One region of the Paraburkholderia sp. HD33-4 genome, then DNA from elsewhere that is predicted to be linked to it. Evidence: riboswitches for the same ligand, from Rfam matches in the RefSeq annotation. Region 1 holds a riboswitch; the other holds the start of a gene.
What was found. A riboswitch is a leader RNA that binds a small molecule or an ion and turns the genes downstream of it on or off. The one in region 1 is predicted to bind ZMP and ZTP.

Region 1 (3,410 bases):
GTTCGCGTGCACGCACCCTGCGCTCGAGGCCGCGATTCGCACGCCGCTGATGCTGCAAGTGGTGTTGGGACTGGAAGCGAAGACGATTGCGTCGGCGTTCCTGATGTCGCCCGCCGCGATGAGCAAACGCCTCGTGCGCGCGAAGACCAAGATCCGGGAAGCGGGCATTCCGTTCAGCGTGCCCGAGCGCGAGGAGTTGCCCGGTCGGCTCGACGCGGTGCTCGAAGCGGTCTATGCGGCATATGCCGAAGGTTGGACGGATCCGGTCGGCGGCGATACCGAGCGACGCGACCTCGCCGACGAGGCGCTGTATCTCGCGCAACTGCTCGTCGAGTTGCTGCCCGACGAACCGGAGACATTGGGCCTGCTCGCGCTGATGCTGTTTGCGCAGGCACGTCGCGATGCGCGACGCGATGCGGCTGGCGACTACGTGCCGCTGTCGGCCCAGGACCCTGCGACATGGAACGCGCCGATGCTCGACGCAGCGAACGCACTGCTAAGGCGCGCGAACGCGTTCAACGCGATCGGGCGCTTCCAGCTCGAGGCCGCGCTGCAGTCGGCGCATGTGGATCGCTGCCGCACGCGTCGCCCGAACTGGGACGAGATCGTGCAGCTCTACGATGGGCTGCTCGCCATTGCAGCGTCACCAGTGGTCGCCGTGAACCGCGCGCTCGCGGTGGCCGAACGCGATGGCCCGCAGGCGGCGCTCGATGCGCTGGCGCCGTATGCGGACGACCCGCGGCTGGCCGACTACCAGCCCTACTGGGCCGCCCGCGCGAATCTGCTCGCGCGTGCCGGCGCGACGGCGCAAGCACTCGACGCGTACGATCTGGCGATCGGTCTCGAGCGTGATCCGGCCGTGCGCCGGTTCCTGCAGCGCAAGCGAATGGAGCTTGCATCGGCGAGCAGCTAGCGGCGCCATCGCTCCCGAAGGGGCCGCGAGTCTATTGGTTATTTTCTGGATTCGTATGCCATTCGCACTGCCAGGCCTGTCAGGACGCTTCCCATCAGCCAGCGCTGTACCAATAGCCACAGGGGGCGTCCGGACAGGAAGGTCGATATCGATCCGGCCATCATCGCGATCAGCGCGTTCACCGCGAGACTGATGGAAATCTGAACGCCACCGAGCGCCAACGATTGGGTAAGAACGCTGCCATGTCCAGGCGTAATGAACTGGGGAAGCAGAGACAGATACATGATGGCGATTTTGGGATTCGCCAGGTTAGTGATAAATCCCATGCTAAAGAGCCTTCGCGGAGTATCGACCGGTAAGTCGCGCACTGCGAATGCGGACCGTCCGCCGGGTTTGACGGCCTGCCAGGCGAGATAGAGAAGGTACAAAGCGCCGCCGAAGCGCAGCGTGTCATATGCGTACGGGACCGCAAATATGAAAGCGGTAATACCGAATGCCGCGCAGAGCATATAGAACACAAAACCCAGCGCAACGCCTCCAAGGGAAATGAGTCCCGCGCGTCTACCTTGGCAGATTGATCGTGAAATTAGATAAATCATGTTCGGCCCCGGTGTTAAAACCATTCCCAAGGCCACAAGGGCGAACATCAGCAAATGTGCGGAATCAGGCATAACCCATCTCCATGGATAGTAGGTAATGCCCAGGCGCGCGGCGGCTGTCGACCCCATGCTCCACGATAGTGCTCTATCTGTATGCGCCAGTCACATGGGAGCGGAGATTATTGCACACAAGAAAAATGCTTTGCGGTCGGAGGAACAGCCGCTTGCGCTTATATAAACATCTCGAACGACTGCATCCGACCTGAACAGAGGCTAACCGTCGACTGAAATCGCAGGCTGCATGTCGACCGCCACTTTGGCGTCCCTTTTAAATGGAACCACCGCCAGCACCGATGCAAGTACCATCAGACCTCCGCCAAACCACGCCGAACCGGAGAGATGCTCACCGAGCCATACGTATGCGAATAACGCACCGAACGCGGGCTCGCTTCCCATCAGCAAAGCGACGCGCGTTGGGTTGCTGCGCTTGACCGCAAAGTTCTGTGCGAAGAAAGCGAACAACGTACAGGCGAGCACGAGGTAAGCGATGCTCGCCCAGAACTCCCCGTGCTCACTGAGCGACGGCAGCGCCTCCCAATGTCGTGACGGCATCACGAACGCCGCCAGGACACTGCCCAGTGCGACGACGCCTGCCTGCACAGCCGTCACCGACAGCGGGGTAAGTTGCGATTCGCGCATCACACGCTTGGTCACACACACCATCAGTGCACGCAGCAACGCAGCCAGAAGAATCAGCGCATCGCCCGCGGTCGGAATGATCACGCCGCCGCTCACGAACGCGGCGCCGGTCAGCGACAGGCCCACGGCGATCCATTCGCCGCTCGACGGCTTGCGCCGTAGCAACGCCCATTCGACCAGCGGCGTCAGCGCGACACACAGACTGATCAGGAACGCCGCATTCGACGCCTGCGTGTGCGCTATGCCGAATGTCTCGGCCAAAAAGATGCTGAGCAGGATCACGCTGGAGCCGAGCACACCCACCAGGGCGGACGCTTTGACGTGTCGGAGCGAGCGCAACGCCGGCGACAACACGACGAACGTCAACCCGAAGCGCAACGCCAGCAGACCGAGCACGGGATAGATCGCGAGCACGCCTTTCACGACCCCATAACTCGTGCCCCACACCATCGCGACCGCAAGCAGCATGAGGTCGGATATCCATAACGCGTTCTGATGCTTCGACATGACGGACCTTCTGTTTTCAATCGGACGGTCCCCCATTGTCGGGTATTGCATTGAAAACTATAATCCAGCGCGGCGGAACATCTTTTATGTTTGAAATGCACAAATGCGTGCTGCGGGTGCGAGGGTTGCGATGAATCCCAATGAACTCTTTGCGTTGCTACCCGATATGGCGATGTTTGCGAGGGTCGTCGACGCCGGCAACTTTTCCATTGCGGCGCGGCAACTTGGCAGCACGCCCTCGACCGTGAGCCGGCAGATCAAGCGTCTCGAGGATTCGCTTGGCACGCGGTTGCTCGAGCGCTCGACCCGCAGCATCCGTTTGACGGATTCCGGCGCGCAGATTTACCGGTATTGCCGGGATATGATCGGCGCAGCGTCTGGCGCCGTCGACGTCGCCGGACAAGGGGTGGGTGATCCGCGAGGCAAGGTCAGCATCAGTGCGCCGATTTCGTTTGCGCGATCCGTTATCCATCCGCTGGTTCCCGAATTTCTGCGCAAGTGGCCCGACGTGGATGTCCAACTGGTCTTCGCCGACCACGAAGTCGATCCACTCCGTGACGATGTCGATCTGGTGATCCGACTTACGCGTTCGCCTCCGCCAGGCCTTGCCGCCCGGCAACTCGGAGCGGTCAGATGGGTGCTGTGCGCGTCGCCTGCCTATCTCGCGCAACGAGGGACGCCGGCCGAGCCGC
Region 2 (3,410 bases), on a different contig from region 1:
GGTATCTTCGTAGTACACGCGGATGGACCACGTATAGCCGATTTCCGTGCCTGGCTGGCTGGTCGACATATTCATGCGGCGCATTCTACCGGAACGCACACCCCGGGGTCTGTTTCGAAGTGTGAGTTGCGCGTGGCGGGCGTCGGCGGCGCTAGTGCCAGCCGCGCCGGGACTGGGGGTAGGTTATTGGCGCGCCGCGCGAACAAACGGCCATCGTGATGGGCGGCGGCGCGACCGATAGTAGCGGCGCCCGTCGCCGGCCGCCCTCAAACTCAGCCGCGGTTCACGGACAGACCGGCAAACGACTGCGCGACCGGCATCAGCTCGATCGTGTTGATGTTGACGTGGGCCGGGCGCGTGGCGATCCAGTAGATGGAGTCGGCGATGTCTTCGGCCGTCAGCGGCTGCACGTTTTCGTAGACCTTGGCGGCCTTGTCGTCGTCGCCGCGAAAACGCACGTTCGAGAATTCGGTGCCGCCGCACAGACCCGGCTCGATGTCGGTCACGCGCAGCGCGGTTCCGGCGAGGTCGGCGCGCAGGTTCAGGCTGAACTGGCGCACGAACGCCTTGGTCGCGCCATACACGTTGCCGCCTGCGTACGGCCAGCGGCCCGCCACCGAGCCCAGATTGAAGACATGCCCGCGATTGCGCTCGACCATGCCGGGCAGCAGCGCATGCGTGACCTGCACGAGGCCCGTGCAATTGGTCTCGATCATGGTGTTCCATTCGTCGAGGCTCGCCTTGTGCGCCGGCTCGGTGCCGAGCGCGAGGCCGGCGTTGTTGACGAGCACGTCGATCGCGGCGAACTCGGCCGGCAGCGAGGCCGGCACGGCTTCGACGGCGGCGCGATCACGCACGTCGAGCTCGTACGGCAGCAGCGCGTCGCCGAGCTCGTCGGCGAGTTCCTGCAGGCGGTCCTTGCGGCGTGCGGTGGCGACGACGCGATGGCCGCCCTTGACGAACGAGCGGGCGATGGCGGCGCCGAAGCCGGCTGACGCGCCTGTGACAAACACGATCATTGCAGTTCCCTGGTCGGTGAGAGACAAAGGCCCCAAGCCTACTTCCAATGCGGCGCTGCGGCAAGGATGCACGAGCCGGATCGGCGGCTGCAGCGATGGTGCGCAACGGTTGCGTGGCGCGGCCGGCGCGCTTTCGTCAGAGGGTTGCGCAGCGGGGCCGCCGGTCCGTCCGGAGGCCCCGCCGGCGGCCGCCGGAGTGCCCGTCAGTCGGTTGCCTATTCGGGCCTCTTCCAATACACTATCGCGCTCGACCCTGCGTGACTGGCGATAGAACCGAGTCGTCCGACTCAGCCGATTCAACCAATCGGGTTCAAGGTGGAACAACCCACCGTGAAGCGCAGGGTGCCGTTTTGCCGTTCGCCTGGGCAGCCGTGAACCGCGCGCACTAATCTGCGCTGACGGTGGCTGGCCTGCCTCGCGTGTGCGGCGACTCTCCACTCGCCACGTCAGGGCAAGACTCGCTGCCCACAGCGCTGCGTACCCCGCTGTGTACCCTCTACGCAGGATTCGGCGCACGATCCGGTCAACCTGAAAACACTCAACGGAACCCGTATGTTTGACAGAGCCCAAAGCACCATCGCCAACGTCGATCCTGAACTCTGGAAGGTCATCGAGCAGGAAAACCGCCGTCAGGAAGAGCACATCGAACTGATCGCGTCGGAAAACTACACGAGCCCGGCTGTGATGGCCGCGCAAGGCTCGCAACTCACGAACAAGTACGCCGAAGGGTATCCGGGCAAGCGCTACTACGGCGGCTGCGAATACGTCGACGTCGCCGAGCAGCTGGCGATCGACCGCGTGAAGCAGCTGTTCGGCGCCGAAGCGGCGAACGTGCAGCCGAACTCGGGATCGCAGGCAAACCAGGGCGTGTTCTTCGCGATGCTCAAGCCGGGCGACACGATCATGGGCATGAGCCTCGCGCACGGCGGCCACCTCACGCACGGCTCGCCGGTCAACATGTCGGGCAAGTGGTTCAACGTGGTCAGCTACGGCCTGAACGAAGCCGAAGACATCGACTACGACGCCGCCGAGAAGCTCGCGCAGGAACACAAGCCGAAGCTGATCGTGGCGGGCGCATCCGCGTTCGCGCTGCGCATCGATTTCGAACGCATGTCGAAGATCGCGAAGTCGGTTGGCGCCTACTTCATGGTCGACATGGCGCACTACGCTGGCCTGATCGCAGCCGGTGTGTACCCGAACCCGGTGCCGCACGCCGACTTCGTCACCACGACTACCCACAAGAGCCTGCGCGGCCCGCGCGGCGGCGTGATCCTGATGAAGGCCGAGTTCGAGAAGCCGATCAACTCGGCGATTTTCCCGGGCATCCAGGGCGGTCCGCTGATGCACGTGATCGCCGCGAAGGCCGTCGCGTTCAAGGAAGCGCTGTCGCCGGAATTCAAGGCGTATCAGGAACAGGTCGTCGAGAACGCGCGCGTGCTCGCTGAGACGCTGGTCAAGCGCGGTCTGCGCATCGTGTCGGGCCGCACCGAAAGCCACGTGATGCTGGTCGACCTGCGCGCGAAGAAGATCACCGGCAAGGCTGCGGAAGCGGCCCTCGGCGCGGCGCACATCACGGTCAACAAGAACGCGATCCCGAACGATCCGGAAAAGCCGTTCGTGACCTCGGGCATCCGCCTGGGTTCGCCGGCCATGACCACGCGCGGCTTCGGCGTGGAGGAAGCCGAGCAGGTCGGCAACCTGATCGCCGACGTGCTGGACAACCCGGAAGATGCTGCGACGATCGAGCGTGTGCGCGCGCAAGTCGCCGAGCTGACCAAGCGCTTCCCGGTTTACGGCTAAGCCGTCATGCATTGCCCCTTCTGCCGCCACGCCGATACGCAGGTCGTCGACTCGCGCGTATCCGAAGACGGCGCGACGATTCGCCGGCGCCGCCGCTGCCCGGCCTGCGACAAGCGTTTCACGACGTATGAGCGGGTCGAGCTGGCGTTGCCGTCGGTCGTCAAGAAGGATGGCACGCGCACGGAGTTCGATCGCCGCAAGATCGTCGCGAGCATGCAACTGGCGCTGCGCAAGCGCCCGGTTGCCGTGGACGCGATCGAAGCGGCGGTCGCCCGTATCGAGTATCAGCTGCTCGGCAGCGGCGAGCGCGAGGTGCGTAGCGAGCGCCTCGGCGAACTCGTGATGAACGAGTTGCGCGCGCTCGACACGATCGCCTACGTCCGTTTCGCTTCCGTGTACCGGCGCTTCGAAGACGTCTCCGAGTTCGAGGACGTGATCGAGGAATTCCGCCGCGCGGCTTCGCCGCCCAAGCCTTCCCGCAAGCGCTGAGCGCACGCGTGCCGCATCTGAGCTGCGGTCATTCGCCCCCATCGCCTCGCGCATTTCGCGCTTTTCTTCTCGCATCGCTTCTCCCGCCTCCGTGATCGATCG

Region 2: another riboswitch for ZMP and ZTP. It lies ahead of glyA (serine hydroxymethyltransferase); the one in region 1 lies ahead of L0U84_RS38630 (LysE family translocator).

Annotation. Positions count from the first base shown of each region.
Region 1 covers NZ_JAJEJS010000003.1:897,602-901,011, forward strand. The annotation lists gene L0U84_RS38625 (RNA polymerase sigma factor) at 1-913, shown strand, start outside; gene L0U84_RS38630 (LysE family translocator) at 952-1,584, opposite strand; ZMP/ZTP riboswitch at 1,605-1,688, opposite strand; gene L0U84_RS38635 (DMT family transporter) at 1,786-2,718, opposite strand; gene L0U84_RS38640 (LysR family transcriptional regulator) at 2,849-3,410, shown strand, end outside.
Region 2 covers NZ_JAJEJS010000001.1:568,959-572,368, forward strand. The annotation lists gene ybgC (tol-pal system-associated acyl-CoA thioesterase) at 1-84, opposite strand, end outside; gene ydfG (bifunctional NADP-dependent 3-hydroxy acid dehydrogenase/3-hydroxypropionate dehydrogenase YdfG) at 273-1,019, opposite strand; ZMP/ZTP riboswitch at 1,267-1,393, shown strand; gene glyA (serine hydroxymethyltransferase) at 1,572-2,819, shown strand; gene nrdR (transcriptional regulator NrdR) at 2,826-3,308, shown strand.